DNA from 4 places in the Staphylococcus sp. M0911 genome. Region 4 is predicted to be linked to each of the others. Evidence: predicted binding sites of a transcription regulator. Region 4 holds the regulator's gene; each other region holds the start of a gene.
What was found. The regulator Rex, encoded in region 4, represses fermentation and respiration genes when NADH is low (regulators of the CRP and FNR family bind a similar motif). The targets are predictions, from matches to a motif close to TTGTGAAATATTTCACAA.
Positions count from the first base shown of each region.

Region 1 (7,992 bases), 850 kb from region 4:
CTAAGGCTAAAACAACGACAAGTGTAGATTTAGCTAATCGTTCAAGAGGACTAACCGAAGAGAATTTTGGGCTTAATGCCATTGATCCTAAATCACAATATATTTATGTCATGGATACATTTGATTTTTATAATTATGCAAATCGACACGGGCATCAATATGACACAATTGTCATTGATCCACCAAGCTTTGCACGAAATAAAAAGAAAACAATTTCAGTGCAAAAAGATTACGACAAATTAATTAATGGCGCCTTAGAAGTATTAGCGCCAAAAGGGACATTATTATTATGTACCAATTCGAGTGTCTTTTCTTTAAAAGCGTTTAAAAATGTTATTAAAACAACACTAGAAGAAGCTGAAGTTGATTATGAAATCAAAGAAGTGATGGGATTACCTAAAGATTTTAAAACACATCCACATTACAAACCTTCAAAATATTTGAAAGTAATTTTTGTTAATATTGAGCATTAAATAGTTGTATTCTGGGTATAGAGTCTTATTGAAATAAGATTCATGGGAGTGTGAATTAGATGAGCATTAGAAATAAAATGACGAATAGAGTTACAAATACAGTTGGTAATAAAGTATTAAATATTGAAGAAATCAAAGAAAAAAGTAATTTACCTGTGACTCAAAATGAGTTACAACAAAGACGTGCACAAGCAGAAAATCTCGTTAAAAAGAAATCTTTATTATCATCAGGAATGAGTGTAGTACCAATTCCTGGATTGGACTTTGGTGTCGATATAAAATTAATGAGAGATATCATTAGTGATGTCAATAAAATTTATGGACTAGATCATAAACAAGTCAATTCATTGAGTGATGATGTTAGAGAACGAATCATGTCTGCAGCAGCCATTCAAGGTAGTCAATTTATTGGTAAAAAATTAACCAATGCACTTATGAAAGTAGTGATTAAAGATGTAGCGAAACGAACTGCAGCTAAACAAACTAAATGGTTCCCATTTGTAGGACAAGCAGTTTCAGCATCAATTAGTTATTACTTTATGAAAAAATTAGGTCAAGATCATATTGAAAAATGTGAAAAAGTCATCAAAGAGTTACTTTAAGGGATATAATTTGTTAAAAAATTGTAGAAATATACTGAAACCGGTTTTAAACAAATTGAATTTAACTATTGGTTTTGGTAAAGTTAAGGTATAAAAATTTATGTTAGATTGTAAGTATATTGAAGATTCTAACTTATAGAAGGAGAAATAAATTATGGAACAAAAATCATATGTAATTATCGACGAAACAGGAATCCACGCTCGCCCAGCTACAATGTTGGTACAAACAGCTTCAAAATTTGATTCAGATATTCAATTAGAATATAACGGTAAAAAAGTAAACTTAAAATCAATCATGGGTGTTATGAGTTTAGGTGTAGGTAAAGATGCTGAAATTACAATTTATGCTGACGGTAGCGATGAGGCAGATGCAATCGAATCTATCAGTGATGTCTTATCAAAAGAAGGTTTAACTAAGTAATATGTCTAAATTAATTAATGGTATTGCTGCATCTGATGGTGTAGCAATCGCTAAAGCTTACTTAATAGTTGAGCCAGATTTATCTTTCGACAGCAGTGAGACAATCACTGATGTTGAAGGTGAAACTAGCAAATTCAATAACGCTATCGAAGCATCTAAAATTGAATTAACTAAAATAAGAAATAATGCAGAAGTTCAATTAGGCGCTGATAAAGCTGCCATTTTTGATGCGCATTTACTTGTTTTAGATGATCCAGAATTAATTCAACCAATTCAAGATAAAATTAAAAACGACCATGTTAATGCTGCTACAGCATTAAATGAGGTTACAACTCAATTCATTACTATATTTGAATCAATGGATAATGAATACATGAAAGAACGTGCAGCAGACATTAGAGATGTATCTAAACGTGTGTTAGCACATATTCTTGGTGTTGAATTACCAAACCCAAGTATGATTGATGAAAGTGTTGTTATTATTGGTAATGACTTAACACCTTCTGATACTGCACAGTTAAATAAAGAATTCGTTCAAGGGTTTGTAACGAATATTGGTGGTAGAACAAGTCACTCTGCGATTATGAGTCGTTCATTAGAAATCGCAGCTGTAGTTGGTACTAAATCAATCACTAAAGAAGTTAAACAAGGCGATATGATTATCGTTGATGGTTTAACTGGTGATGTTATTATCGATCCTACAGAAGATGAAGTTATCGCTTATCAAAATAAACGTGAACGTTTCTTTGAAGATAAACAAGAATTACAAAAATTACGTGATGCTGATACAGTAACTGTTGATGGTGTTCACGCAGAGTTAGCAGCTAATATTGGTACACCAAATGATTTACCTGGTGTAATTGAAAATGGTGCGCAAGGTATTGGCTTATATCGTACTGAGTTCTTATACATGGGTAGAGATCAATTGCCTACTGAAGAAGAACAATTCGAAGCATACAAAAAAGTATTAGAGACTATGGATGGTAAACGTGTTGTTGTTCGTACATTGGATATCGGTGGCGACAAAGAATTACCATACTTAGATTTACCAGAAGAAATGAATCCATTCTTAGGTTATAGAGCGATTCGCCTTTGCTTAGCGCAACCTGATATTTTCAGACCACAATTACGTGCGTTATTACGTGCTTCTGTTTACGGTAAATTAAATATCATGTTCCCAATGGTAGCTACTATCAAGGAATTCCGTGATGCTAAAGCAATGTTATTAGAAGAAAAAGAGAATCTTCAAAACGAAGGTTATGACGTTTCGGAAGATATTGAGTTAGGTATCATGGTTGAAATTCCAGCTACTGCAGCATTAGCTGATGTCTTTGCTAAAGAAGTAGATTTCTTTAGTATTGGTACAAATGACTTAATCCAATATACATTAGCAGCTGACCGTATGTCAGAACGCGTATCTTATCTATATCAACCATACAATCCTTCAATTTTACGCTTAGTAAAACAAGTCATTGAAGCTTCTCACAAAGAAGGTAAATGGACTGGTATGTGTGGTGAAATGGCAGGAGATGCTACTGCAGTACCATTATTATTAGGTTTAGGTCTAGATGAATTCTCAATGAGTCCAACATCTATTCTTAAAGCTAGAAGACAAATTAATGGTTTAAGTAAAAATGAAATGTCAGAATTAGCGAACCGTGCTATTCATTGTGCAACACAAGAGGAAGTTATGGAATTAGTTAATAACATTTCAAAATAATAATTAAAAGAACCAACTTGAGCAATTTAAATTGCTTTAGTTGGTTCTTTTATATCATTAGTATCTTTTAATTGCTAAGTACTTATTGAATGTCAAAAGCTTGATTAATTTTATCCATATCAACTTGATACATAGGTTCATCGTTCAATAAGATAAATGGCGTCGCAAATGCATCATAATCCATCATTTCTACTCGATATTGATTATTCTTTATATTTTTTTCTGTATAATCTACATGATTTGCTTGAAGATGATTTTTTACAAACGTACAAGGTGGACAATCATCTTGTGTATATATCGTAATATGTGACACTTTGGTCTTCCTTTCTATATATTAATTTATATTATTCTATCTTATATTTAATTTTATAAAATATCAATGGTGTGAACATTATGTGTCTCTATAAAAAATTTATGTCAAAAATTCAAGCAAAAACATTTAGTTCATCATGATAAGGATTTATAATTTTAAGCATTGTGAAATTACTAAAAAATATAAATATAAGGTGATTATATATGGATTCAGTTGAAATGAGTCGATTACTTACAGGTATGACCTTAGCCGTTCATATCATATTTGCAACGATTGGTGTAGGTATGCCATTAATGTTTGTTATCGCTGAATTTCTTGGTATACGAAACAACGATGCACATTATATTGCATTAGCGAAACGATGGTCGAAAGGATATACCATTACAGTTGCTGTCGGTGTAGTGACGGGAACAATTATTGGTTTGCAATTATCGCTTGTTTGGCCAACATTTATGAAAATGGGCGGTCATGTAATTGCATTACCTCTATTTATGGAAACATTCGCATTCTTTTTTGAAGCTATTTTTCTTAGTATTTATCTTTATACTTGGGAAAGATTTAAAAATAAATGGATTCATTTTGTTATAGGCTTACCTGTAATTATAGGTGGATCATTCTCAGCATTTTTCATAACGTCAGTTAACTCGTTTATGAATACACCAGCTGGTTTTGAAATGAAAAACGGACGTATGGTTAATGTTCAACCATTAGAAGCAATGTTTAACTCATCATTTATCGTAAGGTCCTTCCATGTTGTTGCAACAGCTGGCATGACAATGGCGTTTATTCTTGCGGCAATTGCTGCATTTAAATTGCTAAAACAGACGCATCCAGAAGATAAAAGATATCATTTAAAAGCATTAAAAATGACGATGATTGTTGGGTTTATTTCAACATTGTTATCGATGTTAGCGGGAGATATGTCAGCTAAGTTTTTACATAAAGTACAACCAGAAAAATTGGCTGCATATGAATGGCATTTTGACACACAATCTCAAGCTAATTTAGTATTTTTTGGTGTTTTAAACGAAAAGACGAATGAAGTATCAGGCGCAATAGAAATCCCAGGAATGTTAAGTTTCTTAGCTGATAATAGTTTGAAGACGACAGTAAAAGGACTTAACGATTTTCCTAAAAATGAATTGCCACCATTAATTGTTCATTATTTCTTTGACTTAATGGTTTCAATGGGCGTATTCTGTTTTGTGATTTCAGGAATTTTTATGTTGATTTTATTAATTAAGAAGTTACGACACTTAACTACACATAAGGTAGTTTTATATAGCATATTACTTACTGGTCCAGCGTCTATGTTAGCAATTGAATTTGGTTGGTTCTTAACGGAAATGGGACGCCAACCATGGATTGTAAGAGGATACTTAAGAGTATCTCAAGCAGCGACTCAAGCTGGTGGTATTACATTAGTGACGATTTTATTCGGTTTATTATATCTTGTACTCATCGTTACATCTGCATATGTGTTACTCAGAATGTTTAGAAACAAACCTGCAATCAATGATGTCAATCAAGTGCTCAAAGAAAGAGGTGATAACAAATGATATATTCATATATAGGTATTACAGTCTTATGGATATTTTTATTTTGTTATATCATCGTAGCCTCAATTGATTTTGGTGCTGGATTCTTCGCATTACATTCTAAACTTACTGGTGAAGAAAAGAAAATCAATCATCTTATTGAAAGATATCTTAGTCCAGTATGGGAAGTTACGAATGTCTTCTTTGTCTTTTTCTTTGTTGGATTTATTGGATTCTTCCCTGATTCCGTTAAATATTTAGGAACGGTTTTACTTGTACCAGGTTCAATTGGTACGATTCTTATTTCAATAAGAAACAGTTTCTATGCCTTTGAGAATTATGGACAAGATACAAAATTACCATGGATTTTTCTATATGGGTTAACTGGTTTACTTATTCCAGCTGCATTAGCAACCGCATTAACAATTTCAGAAGGTGGCTATATTAAAGAGGTAGGGAATCATGTTGATTTAGACTGGGTTCAACTATTACTAAGTCCTTTTGCATGGGCTGTTGTTTTCTTGGCAATTATCTCAGTGTTATATATCTCTTCTGGATTCCTTACATTTTATGCTAATAAAGCAAAGGACCAACCGGCATATCATTTAATGAGACAATGGCATATATTTTGGGGACCACCAATGATTATTATTTCCTTGTTTGTCTTTTTATCACTAAGAGTACAAAACTCAGAGCATTTTAATAATGCTGTCTTTAACTATTGGTGGATGTTCGTGATAAGTTTTATCTTTTTCCTAGTTGCAGGCGCACTAACTATTTTTAAAAGAAATCATGGTTTAGCATTTATAATGGTGATATTGCAAATGTTATTTGCTTTCTTTGGATATGGTATCAGTAAATTACCATATTTATTACATCCATTCGTAAAAATTTCTAGTTCTCATGTAAATGATGAAATGGGTCTAGCATTGGTTATTGCATTTATTTTAGGTTTACTTTTATTAGTTCCATCGTTACTATTATTATTGAGACTATTTGTTTTCGATAAAGATTATGTAGAAGGAAAAAAATAATCAACTATAGTAGAACAAATCATCATTTCGATTTTGCATCAGCTTTTACTATATATTTATTTGAAAAAAGTTGATTTGATCGTTGTTATTTAAATGTGTAATAAGCGGAGGACTATATGGAAAAGGAATACGTAGTAATTGGTTTAGGACGCTTTGGTGGCAGTATTGTTAGAGAGCTTAACGCCTTAGATATGGATGTTATGGCCATTGATAGTGATGAGAACAGAGTTAATGAATATAGTGATATTGCGACGCATGCTGTAGTAGCGGATACTACTGATGAAGCAGTCATGAAAAGTTTGGGAATAAGAAACTTTGACCATGTTATTGTTGCTATCGGTGAAAATATTCAATCTAGTACATTAACAACACTTATTTTAAAAGAATTAGGTGTTAAAAAGGTAACTGCCAAAGCACAAAATGATTATCATGCTAAAATATTAAATAAAATAGGTGCGGATACGGTTGTCCATCCAGAACGTGATATGGGCCGTCGTATTGCACACAATGTGGCTAGTGCGAGTGTGCTCGATTATCTAGAATTAGCAGATGAACACTCTATTGTTGAATTAAAAGCTACTGAAAAAATGACTGGCCAAACAATTATTGATTTAGATATTCGTGCGCAATATGGTATTAATATTATTGCGATTAAAAGAGGTAAGCAGTTTATTGTGTCACCAGATCCAAATTTAAATATTGAAATTGGTGATATCCTAATCATGATTGGTCATGATAATGACTTAGGTCGATTTGAAAAGAATATAGCTAAATAAAAAATGGTTTAGTCAATGATCTTGGCTAAACCATTTTTTATAAAGAAATCCCATAAGCCATATCATTAGAATGATAGTTGCTTATGGGATATTTTAATATTATTTCTTTTTATCTTCATTAACTTTCATAATGACAGGTAAGATCATTGGTCTACGAGCTGTTTTTTCAAATAAGTATGGTTGTAAAGTTTCAATAATTGATGATTTAATTTGATGCCATTGAATGTCTTTATTTTGGTTTAATTTAGAAATAACATCAGTTTTAATACGACGTTGAGCATCATAAATTAGTTGACCAGATTCACGCATGTACACAAAGCCACGTGAAATGATATCAGGACCAGAAAGTAATGTGTTTGTGTTGAAGTCAATGCTTACAACAACAATAACTAGGCCTTCTTCAGATAATAATTTACGGTCTCTAATAACAACATTACCGATATCACCAATACCACTACCATCAACAAGTACATTACCTGATGGAATTCTACCTGCTTTACGTGCTGAATCATGAGTTAAAGCAAGTACATCTCCGATATCGAAGATAAAGACGTTATCTTCGTCAACGCCACAATCAACACCAGTTTCACCATGTGCTTTGAGCATACGATACTCACCATGAATAGGTAAGAAGTATTTAGGTTGGATTAAACGTAACATCAATTGTTGATCGCCTTGTGATCCATGTCCAGAAGTATGGATGTTAGAAATTTTACTATGAATAACATCTGCACCAGCTTTATATAAAGCGTTAATTGTACGATTTATACTCTTAGTATTACCTGGAATAGGTGATGAACTAAATACGACAGTATCTTCTGGGATAATCTTGATTTGTTTATGTGTACCATTAGCGATACGAGATAATGCTGCCATTGGTTCACCTTGAGAACCAGTACATAAAATAAGTAATTCATGTTTAGGGATATTATTGATTTTTCCAGGTTCTACAAATGTTTCTGGTGGGGCTTTAATGTATCCGAGCTCCATACCTATTTTAATATTATTTTCCATTGAACGACCAAATGTAACAATTTTCCTATTATGCTTAACTGCTGCTTCAACAGCTTGTTGAACACGATAGATATTCGAAGCAAATGTCGCGAAAATGATAC
Region 1 covers NZ_CP022881.1:1,728,365-1,736,356, reverse strand. The annotation lists gene ssp1_RS08370 (class I SAM-dependent rRNA methyltransferase) at 1-473, shown strand, start outside; gene ssp1_RS08365 (DUF697 domain-containing protein) at 533-1,075, shown strand; gene ssp1_RS08360 (phosphocarrier protein HPr) at 1,230-1,496, shown strand; gene ptsP (phosphoenolpyruvate--protein phosphotransferase) at 1,498-3,216, shown strand; gene ssp1_RS08350 (glutaredoxin family protein) at 3,299-3,529, opposite strand; gene ssp1_RS08345 (cytochrome ubiquinol oxidase subunit I) at 3,733-5,088, shown strand; gene ssp1_RS08340 (cytochrome d ubiquinol oxidase subunit II) at 5,085-6,101, shown strand; gene ssp1_RS08335 (potassium channel family protein) at 6,218-6,877, shown strand; gene rnjA (ribonuclease J1) at 6,977-7,992, opposite strand, start outside.
Region 1: the regulator Rex is predicted to act here: its motif matches at 3,692-3,709, upstream of ssp1_RS08345 (cytochrome ubiquinol oxidase subunit I).

Region 2 (7,992 bases), 580 kb from region 4:
GTGGAAATAACCACCATTCAATGCTTGGTCAACTGCTAATTCAAAATCTGCATCATCAAAAATGATATTTGGATTCTTACCACCAAGTTCTAATGCTATGTTCGTTACATGGTCTGCTGCTTGTTTCATGATATGTTTACCAGTCTTAATACCACCTGTAAATGATACAAGATCCACTTCTTCGTGACCTGACATCACATCACCAATTTCTGAACCAGCACCTAAAACTAAGTTAATTGTACCTTTAGGGAAACCTACTTCTTCCATCAATTCGAATACTCGAATCGTTGTTAATGGCGTAATTTCACTTGGTTTCATAACAAGTGAACATCCAGTTGCTAATGCTGGCGCGATTTTCCATGATGCTTGTAATAAAGGATAGTTCCAAGGTGTAATTTGTGTCACCACGCCTACTGGTTCTTTAACGACTTTACTTTCTGAATTAGGAATTGGCGTATTAATTATTTCGCCACCGTCTTTATCAGCTAATCCCGCAAAATACATAAATACATTATGAATATCATCCATATCTGCATAAGATTCTTCTAACGTTTTACCTGTATCTAATGTTTCTAATTTTGCTAATTCTTCACGATGTTCTTTGATTTTATCTGCAATGGCTCTTACTTTTTGACCTCTGACTTCACTTGTTTCTGAGGACAACTCACCATCTTCAAATGATCGTCTTGCCGCTAAAATAGCGCGTTCTACATCTTCTTTTGTTCCTTCAGCTACCGTGAAAATAACTTCTTGATTATAAGGATTTATTATCTCTCTTGTATTTTTATTTGAGCTATCTACCCATTCACCATCAATGAATTGACGATTTGACAAGCGCTTTACAAGTTCCATCAAAATACCTCCGTTAAGTTTGTTAAATTTTTATTTAACGAATTTTACAGAAATATGTTAGCATATAAAACGAAAACATGTCAAAAGGTCTGAAGAATAAAGAATCACTCTTAATTTTATTAAGTTAGTGATTCTTACGCACTAGCTTTAGCTAGGGTGTTCCTTTTGAGCTGATTCAAACAGCGCACTTACAACGAGATAAAACAAAATAATTTTTCTAAAACCTTGCTTTTCATTTTTTTAAATAAAATTATATAATTGATTAGCATATAAAAGATGAAATCATGTTAACTTTATGTTGAGACGTGGTAAAATGAAATAATTCTTTTTGGAGGTACAGTCATGACACGTTCGGAAAACTACACATCTCAAGTCGAATAAGCCAAAGACTTGGTAATTAATTCCATTGGTGAAACAATGGACTTGTATGGCATTAATCGTAGTGTTGGTAACTTATACGGTATCATGGTGTTTGAAGGAAGTATGACACTAGATGAAATGAGACAACAACTGCAAATGAGTAAACCTAGCATGAGTGCAGGTGTAAAGAAACTACAAGAATATGACATCGTTAAACAACAATTTACAAGAGGTAGCAGAAAGCAACATTTCATTGCTAAAAAAGACTTCTTTACTTTCTTCCGCAATTTCTTCACAAAAAAATGGGAACGAGAAATCGATACAAACATGGAAGCAGTTAAAGATGCTGAAGCTATTTTAAATCCTCTCTTAAACAACAGTGATTTAACTGATGAAGAAAGACAAGATATTGATAAAGTGAAAGCACAACTCGATCATTCAAAGGTGTATTACGAATGGTTAGCACAACTTAGCGAAGCTTTAGAAACAGGAGAAATCTTTAAATACTTCCCTATTCCAGAACACGAAGATAAGTAAAAGGCTAAAGGATATCAATCCTTTAGCCTTTTTAATATGTTATAAATTATCGTCTTGTTCTTCTTCTTTCACTTGAACAATTCGTAGTGAACGTCTTTCAACCTCTTTTAATTTCTCAGCACGTGTTTCTAATTTGATTCGATCTCGTCCTAAAGTAATCAAGAATGAGACCATCATAAATATAAATATGACGATTAATGGTACACTCGCAAGTATCGATGCAGTCTTAAGTACATCTAGTGCACGTTCCCCACCCACTAACATTAGTGAGAATGGCAATAAACATAACGCAAATGCCCAGAATAATCTGTTCGCTCTTAATGGCTCCCCAATCACTTTCTTTTGAGAAGCAGCTGCTAAAATATAAGAACCAGAATCAAATGTTGTCGCTAAGAATAAGAATGCTGAAATTAAGAATAAGACAATCGTTATAGTTGGGAATGGTAAATGATGCATTACCTCAATGATAGTCGCTTCTGTACTGTGATGATTTAAGAAATCAACCACATTAAATTGACCAGAAATTTGTAAATAAACGGCATAGTTACCAAATATACCAAAGAATAATGCACAACCTAACGTACCATATATCATTGTACCAAGAACGACTTCTTTTAGAGTTCTACCTTTTGAAATTCGAGCAATAAATAAACCAATAAATGGTGCATACACTAGCCACCATGACCAATAGAATATCGTCCAATCTTGAGGGAAATGTGTCTCTTTACGATGACCGATACCACCAAATGGCTCAACCCAAGTGGCCATATGGAAGAAATCTCGCATCATGTTCCCTAATCCAGTCACTGTAGTTTCCATAATAAATACAGTTGGTCCAATAATGAAGACAAAGGCTAATAAGATAAATGATAACCATACATTGACGTCACTCAGCTTTTGAATCCCTTTTTTCAATCCTGTATATGAACTAATGGCAAATATAACTGTGATAGTTAATAAAATAATTGAACGCATTATCATATTCTCGCCATTCAGACCAGTAAGTCTTTCAATACCTGCTGATATTAAAGGTACACCTAAGGCAAGTGAGGTCGCTGCACCGCCTAATAATCCGAAGATAAATAAGATATCAACAAGTTTACCTACAAACTTATCTGTTTGTCCTTTTAATATAGGTCTACACGCTTGGCTAATTTTATATATAGGTTGTTTTTTAACGAACACTAAATAACCAATTGGTAATGCTGGCAATACATAAATCGCCCATGCAATCGGACCCCAGTGGAACATTCCGTATTGCGTCGCATACTGTAGTGCTTCATCGGACATACTTTTAGCGCCATTAGGTGGCACTTGATAATAGAATGCCCACTCAATTACACCCCAATATAGAATATCTGAACCAATACCTGCACAGAATAACATGGCTGCCCAAGTAAATGTGTTAAATTCCGGCTTGTCACTCGCTCTACCTAGAGTAACATTACCGTATTTACCAAATGCTATGTATAAAACGAAACAAAAAATAGCTAATCCTAAGAATAAATAAACAGAACCAATCGAGTTAGAAATTGCACTATTGATATCTGTAATAATTGTCTCACTTGCTTTCGGGAAAACCATCATAGGTATAACAGCTAAAAGTAACACTATGACTACACCTATAAAGGTCGTCCAGTCCATAACTTTTTCTTTTCTCAATCGTGATCCCCCTAATACTAAATGATTTATGAATCTTGATGTTCTTAAGTTCCACGTTCAAATATAATTGATTCACAAAATTGACAATAACGAACATTTAATAATAATGCAAATTACATACAAAGAAATACAATCCCAATATTGAATAATTATATAATTTCTGACGATTATTCTTTCACAATCAATTGTTGTGACAACAGTGTTAAATTTAGATTTAACGAATTGAACAAACTTAACTTCATTAAAACTATGAATTTTTATGCATACAAATAGAATTTTTATTTATTTCAGTTTCTTTTAATAAATGGGCTTTATTACAACAAAAAAACTATCTCCCACTTAATTCGTGAAAGATAGTTGATTTCATTACTTGTTAGTATCCTAAAAATAATTTTAATGTAAAACCAATTACAACTGAGGTGATTATGACAAAGAATCCCGGAATAATAAAACTCGTAGGCCTTGTTCTGCCCGTTTCGTCCAATTCAACTGCAAATAATAAAGTAGGTTGTGCTGGAATCACAAAGTTAACGTTAAGCGTCTGAACCATGGCGACAAAATATAAGGGCGGAATGCCTAGACTCATAACAATTGGCACCATAATGGATGCAGTCGCTGTTTGAGAAATCACGATCATCGCTACTACTGATACGAGAATGATGACTAGCCAAGGTACACTGCTAATGGCTTGGCCAATATCATTTTTTAATATTTTCAAATTATTAGGTGCATTAAATATAGTAGCGCCTAACCAACCAGGACCTAATACTGCAAACAATGCACCAAATGCTGATTGAGAAATATGTGACGTTAGAATATCTGACGTATTAATTTTTGATAATAATAGATTAATGGCAGCACTTAAATACATAAAGAATTGTACAATATCTGTCATTTCAACATTGACCGTTTTACCATTTACATTAAAAGATGGCATTAAATGAGGGAATATCCCAAATGTTAATATACCTAACACACATATCAAGAATGCTAATACACCGAATTTCACATTTTTAGAAAATTCACTAGGTAAAGTCTCTTCTGGCAGTTCAACTAACTTTTGTGATGATATTGAATCATTTTTGCCAACAAATGTGCAGAATACGCTTAATAAAAGCATACTCAAAATCGCAGTTGGTAATACGATACTTAAATATTTACCCATAGAAATATCGTAACCAGCTAATACAGAAATAATATAAGCTGTTGCTGATGCAGCCGGACTACATAAAAGTGCTAAATTCGCAGTGAGTACTGATGCAGTAAGTGCTTTTTTAGGTTGTATGTTTGCTTTTTGAGCTGTCTTAGCAATAATAGGTTCTAATGATAAAGCAATATTGGCAGTACCAATACCAAAGACAAAGACAAACACAATCATTGGTGCAATAAAAATAATTGATTTTGGGAATCTCTCGATGATTTTAGATGCAATATATACAAGGTAGTCTATACCGCCAGTAGCTTGCAACGTGCCACCTGCAATACCTATTGAAAGAATAATTAACACAGCTGTGACAGGTGCCGAACCAGGTGGTAATTGAAAGCCAAAAATCATAATCAGTTGCGCTACAATGGCAAATATGCCACAACCAAGTGCTCCGGCTGTTCTTAAACCTAGTAACACCGCTAAAACCATAATCATAATTTCTATTATAAACAGTAGCAATTTAGGAACTCCTAACTCTCTTATGATGTTAATTTTTAGTAACATTGATATTTTATCACTTAAACATGTGATAAGTATATATTTTCATATTTGATTACAAAATCAAAAGTATTATTTCATCAATCAAAACGAGTCTTTAAGACTGATATATCTAGTATTTCAACATCGTCAAAAATTGTTAACAATTATAAATTAGATTTACATCAAAAAAATATATGAGCAACACTACACATTGTAGTTATTGCCCATATGATTCATTGTCTTATTATTGTTGTGTTTTACGTGCTTGTCGACGTTTTTTATAAATCGTTTCTTCAATAATGGAACCTACGATAAGACCAATGGCAATCATCCATTTACCTATTAATAACCACATACTGTCTCACCTTCTCTATATTGAATCTTTACTCTTATAATTACATTTCCCTTTTATATCGATTTATAACATGATTAAAAACTGTGACTCGTCGATGGACCACTGTAAATGTATTCACACAATTGGTGTCGTTGCAATGATGTATTGACATCAATCACTCTTTGATTTAAAGAACCTTTGTAAGGTAGATTAGGACGATATAACTGAGTGATAAACATGCCATCAACTAACACATCTACATATTCTAATAATTCAAAACGTAGCCACTTATCTTGTGAAAGATATTCATATTGAAACCCAGTCCAAATCCATATTGTTTTGGTCTGTCCAAATCTTTGTCGAAATGCTTGCACGAGTCTCAATGTCACATCTAAATTACAAAAGGGTTCGCCTCCTAAAATACTTAAGCCACTAATATAACCCGGTTCACAATATGAGAGAATCTCTTGTAATATTTTTTCTGTAAATGGTTCACCATATTTAAAATGTTGTGCCGCTTTGTTATAGCAATCTAGACATTGGAATGGACATCCCGAAACATACACACTACACCGTACACCCTCACCGTCTACAAAGCTATGTGTTTCAATTTTGGCTATATATCCCTGTCCATGTTCTATTCCTAATATAGATGTCATGATTAAGATTCCTTCATATGTTTCACACGAGCACACATTTCTTTATGACGTCCTTCAATCACAGGTCTTTGTACTGGATTACCTAAATAACCGCATGTCCGTTTAACAACATCGACCGTTTCAGGGTTATCATTACCACATTCTGGACATTGATAGCCTTGTGGTGTTGATTTAAAATCTCCATCAAATCCACATTCATAACAGTGATCTATTGGAATATTAGTACCTAAATATCCTACCTTATCATAAGCATAATCCCATACCGCTTCTAGTGCTTTAATATTATGATTTAATTTAGGATACTCACAATAATGGATAAAGCCACCACTCGCATAATAGGGATAATCTTTTTCAAAATCTAATTTTTCAAATGGCGTAATATCTTTTCTTACATCATAATGAAATGAATTTTGATAATAACCTTTACTTGTAATATCTGGAATATCTCCAAATCGTTCTTGATCTAAACGGCAAAAGCGATCAGTCAATGACTCACTAGGTGTACTGTATATACTGAACCAAATGTCATATTGTTTTGTCCATTGCTTTTGCAGACGTTGCATTTCTTTTAATATTTCAATTGTAAATGCTTTGGCTTCATCATTATGTTCCCAATTAGGACCATAAAAGACTGTAGCAGTTTCATATAATCCGATGTATCCCATGGAAATCGTAGCTCTTTTATTCTTAAATAGCGCCATTACATCTTCATGATCATCGAGTTTATATTTAAACGCACCGCTTTTATATAAGATAGGTGCATTATTAACTGTCGCTTCTTTTAATCGCTCTATTCTATATACTAAAGCATCGTGCATCAACGTCATTTTGTGATAAAAAATTTTCCAAAACGTTGTCATGTCACCTTGTGATTCAAGCGCGATTCTTGGTAAATTGAGAGTAACAACACCTAAATTGCAACGGCCATTATTTTCATTTTCACCTTGTTCATTACGCCAACTTGGTAAAAAAGATCGACATCCCATCGGCGCTTTAAAATCGCCTAATAGTTCAACGATTTTGTCGTAATTTAATATATCAGGATACATACGTTTTGTTGAACATTCTAACGCAAGTTGTTTAATGTCATAATTAGGATCATCTTTTTTCAAATTAATACCATCTTTAATTGAAAATACTAATTTAGGGAAAATGGCTGTGACACGATCTTTACCTAATCCTTTAATTCTCGTTTTCAATATCGCCTGCTGTATTTTACGACTTAATGTATCTGTTCCTAAGCCAAATCCTAATGTGACGAATGGTGTTTGACCATTAGAGGTATACAGTGTATTAATCTCATACTCCAAACTTTCAATGGCGTCATTAATATCTTTAGTAACTTGTTGCTCTACATATGTTTCTAGGTGCTCAGCTTTAACATAGGCCTGTGCTACTTCACGATGATGTCGCTCATTATATTGTGCATACTCACTCAATAATTCATCTACACGATCCACTGTACATCCACCGTATTGACTACTAGAGACGTTCGCAATAATTTGTACAAGTTGTGCTGATGCTGTCTGAATCGATTTTGGAGATGTAACATTGGCATTACCTATTTCAAAGCCATTTTTCAGCATGCTTTTTGCATCAACTAAGCAACAATTTGTTAATGGTTGAAATGGGTGATAATCTAAATCATGAAAGTGAATGTCACCATTTTGATGCGCCTCAGCAATATGTTTAGGCAATAAATAATTTAAAGCATATGATTTTGAAACAATACCTGCCGTTAAATCGCGCATAGTCGAAAAGGTATTGCTATCTTTATTAGCATTCTCATTTACGATAGTTGGATCCTTCTCAATCAAACCCGTTAATGATTGTTCTAGTTGATTCATCTTACCACTCTTTTCTATATATAGTGTTTATTTAAAATTTAAAGCACAATATAT
Region 2 covers NZ_CP022881.1:295,600-303,591, reverse strand. The annotation lists gene betB (betaine-aldehyde dehydrogenase) at 1-852, opposite strand, end outside; gene cudC (choline uptake/conversion transcriptional regulator CudC) at 1,243-1,749, shown strand; gene ssp1_RS01350 (BCCT family transporter) at 1,789-3,411, opposite strand; gene ssp1_RS01345 (anaerobic C4-dicarboxylate transporter family protein) at 3,785-5,077, opposite strand; gene nrdG (anaerobic ribonucleoside-triphosphate reductase activating protein) at 5,528-6,091, opposite strand; gene nrdD (anaerobic ribonucleoside-triphosphate reductase) at 6,094-7,938, opposite strand.
Region 2: the regulator Rex is predicted to act here: its motif matches at 5,293-5,310, upstream of ssp1_RS01345 (anaerobic C4-dicarboxylate transporter family protein).

Region 3 (7,992 bases), 330 kb from region 4:
TTTTTTAAATCACCAAAAACAATAATCATCGCAGAAGATGTGTTCACTTGTCTTGAGTTCATCCCAAATGATGGTAAGATTTTCTCTTTACCTTCTTCAGAATCCACTACCATTAATCTCCATGGTTGCATATTTACGGATGATGGTGCTTTCGTTGCTTTTTGAATCATTTCATCCATTTCTTCGTGACTAATTTTATATTCAGTATCAAATACTTTTACAGATTTTCTTCCTTTTAATACATCATCAAATTTTGAGATTCTTTCCATAAAGTTCTCCTCTTTCTAAATAAGTCGTTTGATATTACAAAACAATTAAGTTTTATTATAATTTTGTAATTTTTAAATGAAAAGCAATTTGCCTATATCACTTAGAACGGCACTTGACAAGTCATACACTTCATAATATTGTTAGCTTAACAAGGAGTTATTTAATGTATGTAGAAAATAGTTATTTAAGCAAACAATTATGCTTTTTATTCTATGTTTCATCTAAAGAAATTATCAAAAAGTATTCTAGTTATTTAAAGGAATACGAACTCACGTACACTGGTTATATAGTGCTAATGGCGATTGAAGAAGATGAGAAACTTAACATCAAAACTTTAGGTGATAGAGTTTTCTTAGATTCAGGCACTTTAACACCATTACTAAAAAAATTAGAAAAGAAAAATTACGTCGTTCGAACTCGTGAAGAAAAAGATGAAAGAAATCTTCAAATTTCACTGACTGATCATGGTAAAAGTATTAAAAAACCATTATCTGAAGTGTCACTAAAAGTATTTGGCGAATTTGATATCGACGTTAACGAAGCGAAAGAATTAATCAACCATCTTCAAATGTTTGTTTCTAAAAACTTTGATAAATCCACAGAAAAGTAATACTTCTATAGAGAAAAAGACAAAAGTAAACTTTCCCTCAACATTCATATCTTTCTTTTATACATGTAAATCCAAGTTATGTGAACAAATGTTTCATATTGTAAGCTTTTGTCTGTATTCTCTAGAACTAATAATCACTCCATAAATCCTTTTTACTTTACCTCACCCTAAACAGTACATATAATGAATCTACAATTAAATATGATTCAAATTTAGTTAATTAAAAGGAGCGAATCGTATGCCTAGTAATGACTTCTTTAACAATGCATTTTTAAAAAATGACCCTACTGATATGTTTAGAGATTTAGGTAAGCAAGTATTTAATCAGTTTTCCTCACAAGCATTTCCCGCCAACCTATATAATGAAAGTGATCATTATTTAATAGAAGCTGAACTTGCAGGCGTAAAAAAGGAAAATATATCATTAACTTTTGATCATCATACATTAACGATTAAAGCTAATAAGTTTCTAGAACCTCATCATGGACAAGCGCAATTGAATGAACGTTCTAACGGAGAACTTGTCCGTCGATTTGAATTTGAGGATGTAGATAAAGATTTAATCAAAGCAACATTTGAGGATGGCGTCTTAAATATACGCTTACCTAAACAACAACACGATTCTGAAGACGCAACAACTATATCTATATTATAAATCAAAAAATAACACCCTCGTCACGGTATAACCAAGATGAGGGTGTTATATATTTATGCTTCTTTTTTATTTAAATGAACCATTGTGATTAATGCGATGAGTCCGAAAATAGCAAAAAAGATAAATGCTAAATGACTTGAACCTGTTACCCCTGTAATATAAGTGATTACTAATGGTGGGAAAAAGCCGCCTAGTCCCCCCATCATTGATACAATACCATTCGCTGATCCAGCTTCTTTCGCGAAATATGATGGTACTAATTTAAAAATAAGACCATTACCAATACCTGCACACACACTTATCATTAAACATCCTATGGTAAATAATGCGATGTGATTAGAGAAACCTAAAATCAATGCACCTGTAATCATAATGATAAAATCTACCATTAGAACCTTAACTGCATTTAGTTTATCACCTAATATGCCTCCGACTGGTCTCAGGAAGGTCGCTAAAGCAATAAATATACCTGAACGAATACCTGCATCAACTTTATCTATACCAAAATGTTGCACCAGATAGTTTGGCAAAAATAGTCCAAAAGCTACAAACGCACCAAATGTAATAAAGTACCAAAGACTTGTATAGTATAGTTTATAATTTTTAAATAAGATTTTCATTTGAGATATTAGCGGCACTTTTACTTTAGGCTCACGGTTATCTCCAAATATAAACATTAATACTGCAAATATAGCAATAATAATTAAATAACTTCTAACTGTTGTTTGCCAACCAATAATCCCTGCAATTGGCGGTGCTAAAAATGATGAAATCGCTGTCCCAATGTTTCCCATACCATAAATACCATTCGCTAATCCTACTTTATCTTTTGGGAAATATTTTGGAATTGATGTAACACCTACTGAGAATATAGCACCACCCACACCAAGAAAGAATCCAGATAACATCATCATTTTTGGTGATTGTGCTTGCCCTAAAAAGTAAATGGGAAATAAAAGCACTATAAAACTACAGAAAAATACCCATTTGGCTCCAATAATATTAGTTAAATATCCAAAAGGAACACGTAATATTGATCCCAAAATGACTGGTATTGCTAAAATAATGGATAGTTGTCCAGCTGAAATTTTAATGTCTTGAGAAATAAATGGCATTAATGGAGAAATAATGCTCCATGCCATAAAACCAACTACTAAGCTAAGTGTTTGTAATGTGAGCTGAAATCCACCTTTTGTCTTGTCCATATTTTCACCCTCGTCGAATTCATTTATTTATTAGTACTATGCGGGTTTGACCTTCAATAACTCTATTAATGAACATAGAACTAATCTTAATTTGAATTTATCGACTTTGTGAAAAGTTGAACATTAGGATAATCCCTTATTTGACTATGTAATTCCCCTATTAAAAAGGATCACAGTAGCTTTCGCTACTACGTAAGAGGGTGAAGAACAGAAATTTTACATTTCGTTGTTCTTCCCCGGCACATGATGACTAGGTTGGTTACAAGTATCACGTAGTAACTTACCAGTCATCCACTGCCTCTAACCATTGAAAATGGAAGTACCCTTAAGGATCACAGTAGCTTTCGCTACTGTGTAAGAAGTACTAACCATTGAAAATGGAAGTACTTCTTTAAATGCATAAGAGCCCCTAATCGCTAATGCGATTTTTCTCTTCAGTTCGCCTTAGCTTTCGCTAATGCATAAGAGCCCCTAATCGCTAATGCGATAAGGGGCTCTAAAATTCTAGGAGTTTCTTTTTCATGGCGTATTCTACGAGTTCTGGTTTTGATTTTAATTCTAGTTTGTTCATAATGTGTGTTTTATGTGCTTCTACTGTTTTAACTGATACAAATAGTTTTTCTGCTATTTCTTTATTGCCATAGCCTTTTGCTATTAATGGCAATATCTCTAATTCTCGTTTGGATAACACTTTGAATGGATCTGATGTATCTGTATATTCCTGATTACTACTATTCACAAATTCATTCACTAATGAGGTGGTCAATTTCATATCAACATATGTCTCACCATTATAAACTGTTCTAATAGCAAGCAATAGTTGTTCATCAGGTGCGTTTTTCAAAATATAACCTTTCGCACCGTTCCTCAATACATGAAATAAATACTCTTCATCATCATACATTGTTAAGATTAAAATCTTTGTTTCAGGAAAACTTTCATGAATTTTACTCGTTGCGATAAGTCCTGATTCACCTGGTGGCATACTTAAATCCATTAATAGTACATCAGGTTTAAACTCCAAGACTTTTTGATAGGCCTCTACACCATCAGCAGCGGTAGCAACTACTTCCATATCCTCTTGATAGTTCAATATCATAGAGAAACCGGTTCTAACAACTGCATGATCATCGGCAATAACTATTTTCAACATTATTCCCCCAAAAATTAATTTACAGTGGTACTTCTAAAGTAATAATCGTTCCTTTACCTATATGCGTCTCAATATTTAAATTCCCTTCAACAAGTTCGGATCGCTCTTTCATTCCATATAACCCTAGTCCAGATCCTCTCGGTTTGGAAGACGGATCAAATCCTTGTCCTCTATCAATAATTTCAGCGATTAACGTCAGTTCATTTTGTTGAATAGTGACTTCTACTTCACTAACACCAGCATATTTTAAAGCATTATAAACAGCCTCTTGCACAACTCGATACACGACGGTTTCCACCTCGCTATCAAAGCGATGATTAACGATATTAGAAACATAATTAATTTGCATACCATAATTTTCTTCGAATTGTTTAAAGTAAGATTTAAATGCTGCCTCTAATCCTAAATCATCTAAAGATGCAGGACGCAATTCAACTGATAGATGTCTGACATCGTCAACGAGTTGTGACATTAAACCTTCAATATTTTTAACATCATTCAATATTTTCTCTTTATCTTGTTGATATTTTAACAAACGTAATTGAACATCAATATTCAACATTTCTTGAATAACACTATCATGTAGTTCTCTAGATATACGCTTACGTTCATTTTCTTGCGCGGATATTGTTTTTCTCATCATTCGGCGTTGATTCATTTTTTCTTGTCGTTCAATTTGAGGTGCAACATCTTGCAATGTAAATGCATTAATACCTTTAACCGGATCTATGGTTTGATAAGAAGCTGTAAATGGTGCGATTTTTCTGTTTTTTGTTTTCATAAATACTTGGAATTGTGAATGATGAGGTTGTGCTACATCTAAAAAGCAATCTCTACATGACTGTACGTCATACTCATTCGTGTAACCTTCGCATCGTCTACAAATCGCATTCGTCATTGCACTATAATTTTCTTCTTCCGAAATAACTTCTTTAGCTGCTTCATTCATTGCTATAATCTTTCCGCTATTATTCACAAAAACAATCTTTTCATTTGTGCTTTCAAAGTAACGTCTTAGCAACACTTCAAGTTGTTCATTATTAACCGTCAAGTTAATCACCTAAATTTCTTCATTAAATATGCCTAATTGTTTATAAATATCTATATCATACACATTAATTGGTAATGGCTTATGATTTCTTTGGCCAAACAACATAACCCCATACACCTGTTGTTGATACCAAAGTGGAATAGCTATGACCGCCGTTAAATTTTCACTTAATAATATAGGAAACTTCACCTTTTCATCAGGTGTTAAGGCCATATCTACATTAGCAATGATCATTCTCTTTCCCGTTTTCATCACATTACCAGCTAGACCTCGACCTTTACGTAATATAATTAATTTATATCTATCATTATTGTTACCTGATACATATTGCCATTTTATAGGTGAATAGGTGCTCGCTGATTCATAAAAAGCTAACGCCGCAAAATCAAAACCTTGTTCTAATCTAATTCTATCAATATTTTCTTGAAAACTTTGGCTTTCGAACATTGAATCTGGCATCATACTATTTCCACCTTTGAATTACTATAGTTTATTTTTTCGATAAATAATGTACCTTCTACTTGTATACGATAATGGTACACTCCATACATGAACTAAACGCGTAAATGGCCAACATGCAAAAATGGTAAACCCTAATACCATATGTAATTTAAATTGCAATGGTACATTGGCCATCAAATCTGCGTGCGGTTTAAACATAAAGAGTTGTCTAAACCATACTGAAATGGTTTCACGATAATTAAAGTCGATATGCATGATATTCGTAACTATTGTAGAGTAACATCCCATGAAGATAATAATTAATAAAAGAATATTCACAAAAATATCCGAAAATGAACTTAAACGCCTTACATTTTTAATTGTAATTCTTCTAGCAGTAAGTAACAACATACCTATTAACGTCATTATACCAAAAATACTACCAATATAGACTGCTCCAAAATGGTACATATGCTCATCAATCCCTAATGAGTCCATCCAATATTTCGGTATAACAAGACCAACTACATGTCCAAAGAAAACTGGAATTACGCCTAAATGAAATAGCAAGCTTCCCCATTTCAGTCTCTTTTTCTCAATTAATTCGCTAGACTTTGCAGTCCAAGAAAACTGGTCATACTTATATCTTGCAATGTGTCCTATGATAAATATAGCTAAACATAAGTATGGATAAATGACCCATAAAAATTGATTAATCATGTTGAGCCACCCCTTCTGGTACTTCTAAACATAATTTCAAAGTCTTTCTTAATGCTTGTATTACGTACCCATATGGATGATTTTGTTTTCCAAGTTCATTTGCCATTACAAATGTTCCATCTTCAATAATCATGATGACTAATTGAATATTTTCTTCTGCCCTTTCATCGCCACGCCATTCTATTGTCTGTAAAAATTGTAGCATCAATGGTAGATAATCTGACAATTCATTATCTACCATTTTTAATCCAAACATTTCGTACAAAACTTTGAGTTTTGCTAACATTTTGCCTCTCTCTTTTTGAGTGTCGAATTGATTATAGGTCATATATAATGGTGCTTTTTTGCTAAAATCAAAGGTATCTGTATATATTTGTTGAATTTCAGATAACGTATATTGCATCATCTGTTCTCTAAATGCTATTAGGTCTTCATACCCCGGATGACTAGGATCGATGACTTCGTTAAATATATTTTCATTAAATGTCTTTTTCTCAGGGAAGCATAATTGCATTGCGATATATCCTAAACTGTCTTGATATCGATATAAATTGTCAAAGTTAATCACGGAAAATCCCTCCATAAAACCGCTCGTTATAAATGTCTTGACCTGATTTGTCCGTAGCAACAGCGACGCCGCATCCTTCACAATTAACGCCGAAGTTTTCACCACCATAACCTTGCGAACCTTGAGCGTGATAAGTATCTAAATAAGTTTCTTTATGTGTCGTCGGTATCACAAATCGTTCTTCATATTTGGCTAAACCTAATAATCGATACATATCTTTCGTTTGACGTTCAGTAAGTCCTAGTTGCGTTAAACGTTCAACATCGAAATCTTTTTGAGTCACTTGTGCTCTCATATAACTTCTCATCATAGCCATTTTCTGTAGTGCTTGTTTGACCGGTTTTGTAGCACCGGCTGTAAACATGTTCGCCAAATATTCTATCGGTAAGCGCATTTCTTCTATGGCAGGGAAAATCATATCCGGATCTTGTTCTGAATTTTTACCTTCAAAATAACTCATAATTGGGCTTAATGGTGGGCAATACCACACCATTGGCATAGTTCTATACTCTGGATGCAATGGGAATGCTAATTTATATTCAATTGCTAATTTATAAATCGGTGACTGTTGTGCCGCTTCAATCCATTCATGATTGACACCATCTTTTTCAGCTTGCGCAATGACTTCTTCATCAAATGGATCTAAAAATAATTCCAATTGTTTTTCATATAAATCTTGTTCATTTTCAGTCGACGCCATTTCTTCCACTCTGTCAGCATCATATAATAATACGCCTAAATATCTCATTCGACCTGTACAGGTTTCTGAGCAGACTGTAGGCATGCCTGCTTCAATTCTAGGGAAGCAAAATGTACATTTTTCGGCCTTATTCGTTTTCCAGTTAAAATAAACTTTTTTATAAGGGCATCCAGTCATACAATAACGCCATCCACGACATGCATCTTGGTCGACCAAAACAATACCATCTTCATCTCTTTTATACATAGCTCCTGATGGACAAGATGCAACACAACTTGGATTAAGACAATGTTCACACAATCTTGGTAGGTACATCATAAAGGTTTCATCAAATTGAAACTTGATATCTTCTTCTATCTTTTGAATATTTGGATCTTTAGGTCCAGTCACATGACCACCAGCTAAATCATCTTCCCAGTTAGGTCCCCATTCAATATCCATCTTTTCTCCAGAAATAACAGAGTAAGCTCTTGCTACTGGTGAGTGTTGACCTGCCTTAGCTGTTGTTAAATGCTCATAGTTATAATTCCATGGCTCATAATAATCTTGAATTAATGGCATATCAGGATTATAGAAGATTTTTCCAAGGGCTATTTTAGACCACTTGCTACCAGATTTA
Region 3 covers NZ_CP022881.1:541,073-549,064, reverse strand. The annotation lists gene ssp1_RS02505 (nitroreductase family protein) at 1-269, opposite strand, end outside; gene ssp1_RS02500 (MarR family winged helix-turn-helix transcriptional regulator) at 434-880, shown strand; gene ssp1_RS02495 (Hsp20/alpha crystallin family protein) at 1,119-1,535, shown strand; gene ssp1_RS02490 (nitrate/nitrite transporter) at 1,589-2,740, opposite strand; gene nreC (nitrate respiration regulation response regulator NreC) at 3,237-3,890, opposite strand; gene nreB (nitrate respiration regulation sensor histidine kinase NreB) at 3,913-4,944, opposite strand; gene nreA (nitrate respiration regulation accessory nitrate sensor NreA) at 4,954-5,406, opposite strand; gene narI (respiratory nitrate reductase subunit gamma) at 5,428-6,105, opposite strand; gene narJ (nitrate reductase molybdenum cofactor assembly chaperone) at 6,098-6,673, opposite strand; gene narH (nitrate reductase subunit beta) at 6,666-7,992, opposite strand, start outside.
Region 3: the regulator Rex is predicted to act here: its motif matches at 2,847-2,864, upstream of ssp1_RS02490 (nitrate/nitrite transporter).

Region 4 (7,992 bases):
TAACAAACCACTATCAGTTCGATCAAGCGTCACTTTATTGTCACGCTTATTATAAGAAATCATTGTCGATTGATATCTTGATGTTCTTAACTCAAAATAAACTTCAGAAGCATCATTTTCTAAAATATCAATGATTAATTCGTACTGTTTACCCTCATAAGGATGTAACTTCGTTGTAAATTTATTAGCGTAACCTAAAGCAGTTTCTTTGTTATATCTTAATTTTTCTAGACTTTGAATAGGTCTTTGTTTCAACTTACCGTTTTCAACAGTTAATACTCTTGGAATAGTTAAACAATGTGCCCAACCTTCTTCATCTGTAGGATATGTTGTTTCTGGTAATCCCATCCAACCAATTAAGATACGTTGACCATTTTTATCGAGAAATGTTTGTGGAGCATAAAAATCAAAACCTCTGTCTAATTCTAAAAATGATTGATGATCAAACTCTAAAGTATCTAGATTTAAATCACCCATGATATAGCCAGATTGATAAATATTACGATATTTATCTTCCTCACTATCAATGCCTTGTGGACAGAACATAATGATATCATGGCCATCCAGTTCAAAATAGTCAGGACACTCCCACATATAACCAAATTGGTTTAATGATGTTTTAATTTCTCCTTGGAAATGCCAATTCACAATATCTTTCGAGCTATATAATAATAATCTACCAAATTCATCCATAGTTTGGGCACCCAAAATCGCATAATATTGGTCCTCAATTTGAAATACTTTTGGATCTCTAAAATGACTTGTATAGCCTTCAGGTTGTTGGCTAATAACAGGTTTAGGAAACTTCTCTACTGAACCGTCAGCTTTCATTCTAGCTATCATTTGTGATGAATGTCTTTCCCAATTATGATCACGGTGATTTCCAGTGTACATATAATATAAATGACCTTGAAATTCAAAAACACTTCCACTATAAACACCATGACTATCAAATTTGGTATCTGGACTTAGTATGACTCCTTGAGGTTCGAAGTGAACCAAGTCGTCACTCGTATAATTAAACCAATATTTCAAACCATGTACTGCGCCTAATGGGAACCATTGATGTGAGACATAATACTTTCCATTAAAATAAATTAAACCATTGGGATCATTTAATAAACCCGTTTCTGGTTGAATATGGAAAGTTTGTCTATACGGAGATAATTGTACTTGTTGTTTTAAATTTAATAATTTATCGCTATCAACCTCTTCTATTCGTTGATAACGTTCTTCTTTAGTCCATTCAGTCATTCATATCCCCCTATTTTATAATAATCGTTTAAGTAAATGGGGTTAAGTTTATAAATAATAAAGAACCCTTGATACATATACTTATGTTTAAGCATGATGTTTGCACCTAAGATCGAAACTTTATGCTATATCATACACGTTCATGTAAATGTATGTCTTTATACTTGTTCTCCCCAACTTGCATTGTCTATAGAATTTGTTTTCTAAATTCTATAGACATGAGTCACTTGACCTAGTAAGTATGATGTTTATATTTTATCATTTATACTGGTATCGGTTCCATATAAATTGAATATATTCTTTATAATTTCACTGGTATCACGATGGATTCTTCAATAGATTCTCCCTTAATCAATTGTCTAACTTCAAGCATCGCACGTTGTCCCGCTTCATAATAATTAAACTGTATTGTTCGAATAATTGGAGAAACAATTTGTGTCATAGGATCTCCACCAAATCCATGAATTATTGTTGGTTTTAATAATTGATCTGAATTAAAACGATATTTATGAATTGCCAACGCAATGGCATCAGTCGCACCAATAATGACGTCAGCATCATTAATCTTTGTTAACGTTTGCTTAATATCTTTTAATGCTTCTTCATATTTAAATGAGGTTTCAAATATATCTGGTTTAATTTGATATTTTGATAAGCCATCGATTAAACCACTTTTCCTATGTACACCTACCGCAATATCTTTCTCAGTAACACTAAAAAATACAACACGTCGCGGTTGTCTTTGACCTACCCACTCACCCACTTTTAATCCTGCTTGATAATCATCATGCGTGATGCTATGTAAACCAGGATATGCTTGTCCAACAATAATGACAGGTACATTAGCTTTATCAATCACTTCCAAATGTTTATCAGTAATATCAGTTGCCATTAAAATAATTGCATCTACTTTACTACGAGATAACGTTTCAATGGCTTCAATTTCTGCTTCCATATGTAATCCAGTATAGTTAAGTAACAGTTGATAGTTATGTTGTTGACATTGATTTACGATACCCTTCACTGTTTCATCAACAGCATAAGAGTTCATCCTTGGAATGATAGCACCTATAATACGTGTTTGAGTTGCTCTTAAACTTTGCGCGAATTGATTCGGTTGGTAGTCATGTTCATTAATGATCCTACTTAGTTTCAAACGTGTCTTTGGACTGACAGATCCATTATTTAAATACCTAGAAACCGTACTCTTTGATACTCCTGCTAATTTTGCGATATCCGATATATTTTTTATAAAAGTTACTCACCCATCATATTTTGGAAAACTTATATCTATTCTATCATAAATGTAATCGCTTAAAATACTAATTTCTAGTTGAATAAATATAGATAGAGCACCCATGATGGATGCTCTATCTATATTTATCATTATTTTACGCCTTTTGTACAGTAATTGTCCAAGACGCATCACCAAGTTGTTCATAATTAGTAACAGGGTAACCATTTTCTGCCGCCCAATTAGGGATTGCCTCAGTCGCCTGTGTACAATCAAAATCAATTTTTAATTCATCACCAGAATCTAATTCAGTCATTTTCTTTTGAGCTTCTATTAAAGGGAAAGGACAAACCATACCAACTGTGCCTAATTCATATACCATAATAACTCCTCCTTAAGTCGTTTGTGTTTGTTGTTTTTTAGTCGATTGTTGTAGTTGTTTCATTGGCTTAATAAAAATAAAGTAACTCATAAACCATACACCTAGAATCATTGAACCTAGACCAATCCAGCCTTGCCAACTCATTGTCGCCGTTTCAACTAAGCCATTACCGATTGAACAACCACCTGCAACAGAGGCTCCAAAGCCCATTAAAATGCCACCAATTGCACTATTTCTAATTGTTTTCTTATCTGGTAAACGCCATTTAAATTCTTTTGATCCTTTAGCAGCAATGTAAGAACCTAGGAATATACCTATAACTAAAAATGCGCCCCAATCAATGAGTTGTGTATTTCCAGTAATTAAGAAATTAACAATATTTGCTGAAGGTGTCGTAATTCCTAATCCATAATCTCTACCAGTAGAACTACTCATTGGCCAAGCTAATAAAGCGATTAAACCAACTGCAATAGCCGCTACAAACGGATGATATCTTCTTTCAAATAAATAATGTCTTACGCCTGAATACTTCTGTTTTAATTTAGGGACTGCTACTTTAGGCTTTTTAAGTGTTTTTGTCACTAATATTAAAGTAATTAACGTTATTAGTATTACTAAAATCCAATTGGGAATATGCAATGTATCTGCCATACTTGCATTGACATTTGTAGGTTGATTAATTACTTTTAGGACTGGTGACAAAACACCTGTCTTAGTAATTGCACTTGTTAATGCATATAAAATGAGTGCAACCCAACTACCTATTAAACCTTCTCCTGCTCTATAATATGTTCCAGTAGCACAACCACCTGCTAATACAATACCTATGCCAAAGACAAAAGAACCAATGATTGTACCAACAATTGGAAATGTGTGTGCTGGAACATTTACTATACCTAAACTTGTTAATATTAATAAACCAATACTTTGAACTGTAATAGCAACAAGCAATGCATAGAACATTTTATTACTTTTTTGAACATACATATCTCTAAAACCGCCTGCTAAGCAAAAGCGTGTTCGTTGCATTACAAATCCTAATAGTACGCCGACGATCAAACCGCTTATAATCATCCAAACCACGTTATCACCCTTTTCCGATATAAATACTAAGTTATTTTACAGGATAAAGTGTTATATTTCAAGTTCACTATCATAATATGTTTCTTAATTCTACACATTTATCAATGAAATGCTTTATTTAAAATAAAAAAAGAGTACATCTCGATAAGATGTACTCTTGCTCATCACTTTTTAAAGTGCTTGTATTTCATCGATATAATGAACTAATGCTTGCAATTCATTTGCTTTAAAATGACTAAATTTATACCAAGTTTGGTTATAGTAAATCAATAATTTATGTCCCAGTAACCCCTTACGTATTTGGTAACGAATAATTTTTTTAACATCAATATCTAAATTTAGAGGATTATGATTTGTATAATAGGACTTGAACACTAATGTATGACCGTTCAATACCAATTGTCCTGGAATGTATATTAATGTAGGTAAATGTGCTTTATACATACACCCTATTTGAATCAATACTTTATCATTCATAAAAAGTCCCACCAAATGATCAATATGCTATTTCATTGATTCATCATAATTTCTCATAAAGAAAAGTAAGGACTGTAATTCAATACCTAAATCAATATGATGTACTTGTACATCAGTTGGCGTACTCACTCTCGCTGGTGTAAAATTCATAATACCTTTAATACCAGATTCAACCAGCTCATCTGTAACACTTTGGGCAACCTGTTCAGGTGTTGTAAGAATGACTACATCAATATCTTGATTTGATAACGTATGTTTTAAAGTCTTGCTATCTTTTACAACAACACGGCCTACTTGTTCGCCGATGACATCTTGATTTACATCAAATGCTTCTGTAATGGTCATTTCATCGTGAATTGAGAAGTTATATGTTAATAATGCTCGACCTAAGTTACCCACACCAACAATTGCAATTTTAATATCATTGCTACCACTAATTTCAGCTTTGAAAAATTCAATTAAACTATCTATATTATAGCCATATCCTTTTTTACCTAATTCGCCAAAATATGAAAAATCTCTACGAATCGTAGCTGAATCTATTTGTAATGCTTCGCTAATAGCTTTAGAATTAACACGGTCAATACCTTTAGATTTTAGATTACTCACAAATCTATAATATAACGGTAAACGTTTTAAAGTTGCTCGAGGAATTTTAACGTTACTTGCCATTTTATTTGTCTCCCTTCGACGCTAAACGGTTTTAATTTTATGTATATATGTTTGCAACAATAAAAATCCAAATAATTGTTCACAATGAATACTTGCTAATTATACATTAATAAAATTTAAAAATAAATATCCTAGTTTCAAGACACAGCTTAATACTGTAAAATAAATATTAATATGATAAACAAAACATTTAAACATATCAAACTATATGTATAGTTTATAATGATATCGCATATTTAGAAAGGTGAAGTCGGATGATACTTTTACAACTTAATGACATCTCTAAATCGTTCGATGGTGAAGATATCTTTACTAACGTTGATTTTGAAGTGAAAACAGGTGAACGAATAGGCGTTGTTGGACGAAATGGTGCCGGTAAATCAACACTTATGAAAATCATTGCTGGCGTTGAAGATTATGATAGTGGTCACATTTCAAAGATTAAAAATCTTAAGATGGGCTATTTAACACAACAAATGACGTTGGACTCTAACGCCACTGTGTTCGAGGAAATGTCAAAACCATTTGAACATATTAAAAATATGGAACTATTAATCAAACGTGAAACAGATTGGTTAGCTGCCCATGCAAATGAGTATGATACACCTACTTATCAATCACATATGGAAAAATATGAATCTTTATCAAATCAATTTGAGCAATTAGAAGGTTATCAATATGACAGTAAAATTAAAACAGTTCTTCATGGATTGAATTTTAATGAAGATGACTTTAATAAGCCTATTAATGACTTTAGTGGTGGTCAAAAAACACGATTATCACTTGCACAAATGTTGTTAAATGAACCAGATCTATTATTACTTGATGAACCTACCAACCATCTTGATTTAGAAACTACAAAATGGTTAGAAGATTATTTGCGTTACTTTAAAGGCGCAATTGTCATTATAAGTCATGATAGATATTTCTTAGACAAAATCGTTACACAAGTTTATGACGTCGCTTTAGGTAGTGTTAAACGATATATTGGTAATTATGAACAATTTATTCAACAGCGAGATAAATATTATGAAAAACGTATGCAAGAATATGAAAAACAACAAGAAGAAATTAAACGGTTAGAAACATTTGTAGAAAAAAATATCACAAGAGCTTCTACAAGTGGAATGGCAAAGAGCCGTCGTAAAACATTAGAAAAAATTCAGCGTATTGATAAACCAATGATTGATGCAAGAAGTGCTAACATTCAATTTGGATTTGATAGAAATACCGGAAATGACGTCATGCATATCAAACAATTAGAAATTGGTTATGATGATACACCTATTACTAAACCTATTAATTTGGAAGTATCCAAAGGTGATCACATCGCTATTATTGGGCCAAATGGTGTCGGTAAAACCACTTTAATTAAAACCATTGCTCAAAGACAACGTCCACTCGGTGGCGAAGTCACATTTGGTGCTAATTTACAAATAGGTTACTATGACCAAAAACAAGCTGAATTCAAATCAAATAAAACCATTTTAGATTATGTTTGGGACCAGTATCCAAATATGAACGAAAAAGATATTCGAGCAGTATTAGGCCGTTTTTTATTCGTACAAGACGACGTCAAAAAAATTATCAATGATTTATCTGGTGGCGAAAAGGCAAGATTACAATTAGCCTTGTTAATGTTGCAACGTGATAATGTACTTATTTTAGATGAACCTACCAATCACCTCGATATAGATTCGAAAGAAATGTTAGAACAAGCTTTAGAACATTTTGCAGGTACTATTATCTTTGTATCCCATGATAGATACTTCATCAATCAATTAGCCAATAAAGTATTTGACCTAGATCATGATGGTGGAAAAATGTATCTTGGTGATTATCAATATTATATTGAAAAAACAGAAGAAGCTGCAGCCTTAAAAGCTAAAGCAGAGAGTGAAATTGAGTCTGCAAATCACTCAAATACTAAACATACTACAGCGTCATCATATGAAAACCAAAAGCAGCGTCGTCGCGAACAACGCAAAATAGAACGTGAAATCGAGCAACGTGAAGCCATCATCGAATCATGTGAAGCAAAGATCGAAGACATTGATCATCAACTTACACAACCCGATGTTTATAGCGATCCTGTAAAATCCAATGAACTAGCTGAATTAAAATCGAATACCGAACAAGAATTAGAACAAGCAATGCTTGAATGGGAAGAATTACAAGAAAAATTATAAATAACTATTATTTTTCCAGACACTAGAAAGTAGATTTTCTACTTTTTAGTGTCTTTTTTCTGATTTTTAATTGATTATTATTAACATTCATTTTCGCCTATCTGATGGCTATCCACAGAGTTATCCTAGTTATCCACAGGTAATATGTAACTAAATTTTAGAGTTATTCAGATAAAAATTTGCTATATCCACAAAAATTAACACCACTTATCCACAAGTTGTGCACTTATTGTTGATAAGTACGCATGTTCCCTATTGACATATCTTCTGACTTCTCATTTTTATCATTGATTGTTTCAAATTAAATGATATGAAATAATTAAAAAAACAATACATCAAGGAGTTTTTAAATGAATGACCCACAGTTATTTTTATTATTTGTTTTAGGCGTTATTATATTAACCACAGTCGTTAGTATCATTACTTCTATCATTAATAGACGACAGTTCATTAATAAAATTAACGGCTTATGGTCTAATCAAGAAAAGTTAGAAAAATTTATCAGGCCAAATGCGAAATATGATTATCAATTTCAAACCTATTTTGATAACTATGATGATCGTCAACTAATTGATAACAAGACATGGTCTGACTTAAATATGGATGCATTATTTCAAAGTATGAATTTCAATTTCACAGCACTTGGGGAGATGCGTTTATATGCAACATTACGTAGAATGTTTAAAATGAACAATAAAATA
Region 4 covers NZ_CP022881.1:875,164-883,155, reverse strand. The annotation lists gene ssp1_RS04275 (sucrose-6-phosphate hydrolase) at 1-1,254, opposite strand, end outside; gene ssp1_RS04270 (LacI family DNA-binding transcriptional regulator) at 1,556-2,506, opposite strand; gene ssp1_RS04265 (sulfurtransferase TusA family protein) at 2,646-2,870, opposite strand; gene ssp1_RS04260 (YeeE/YedE family protein) at 2,883-3,953, opposite strand; gene ssp1_RS04255 (hypothetical protein) at 4,125-4,430, opposite strand; gene ssp1_RS04250 (redox-sensing transcriptional repressor Rex) at 4,458-5,102, opposite strand; gene abc-f (ribosomal protection-like ABC-F family protein) at 5,357-7,291, shown strand; gene ssp1_RS04240 (MutS-related protein) at 7,642-7,992, shown strand, end outside.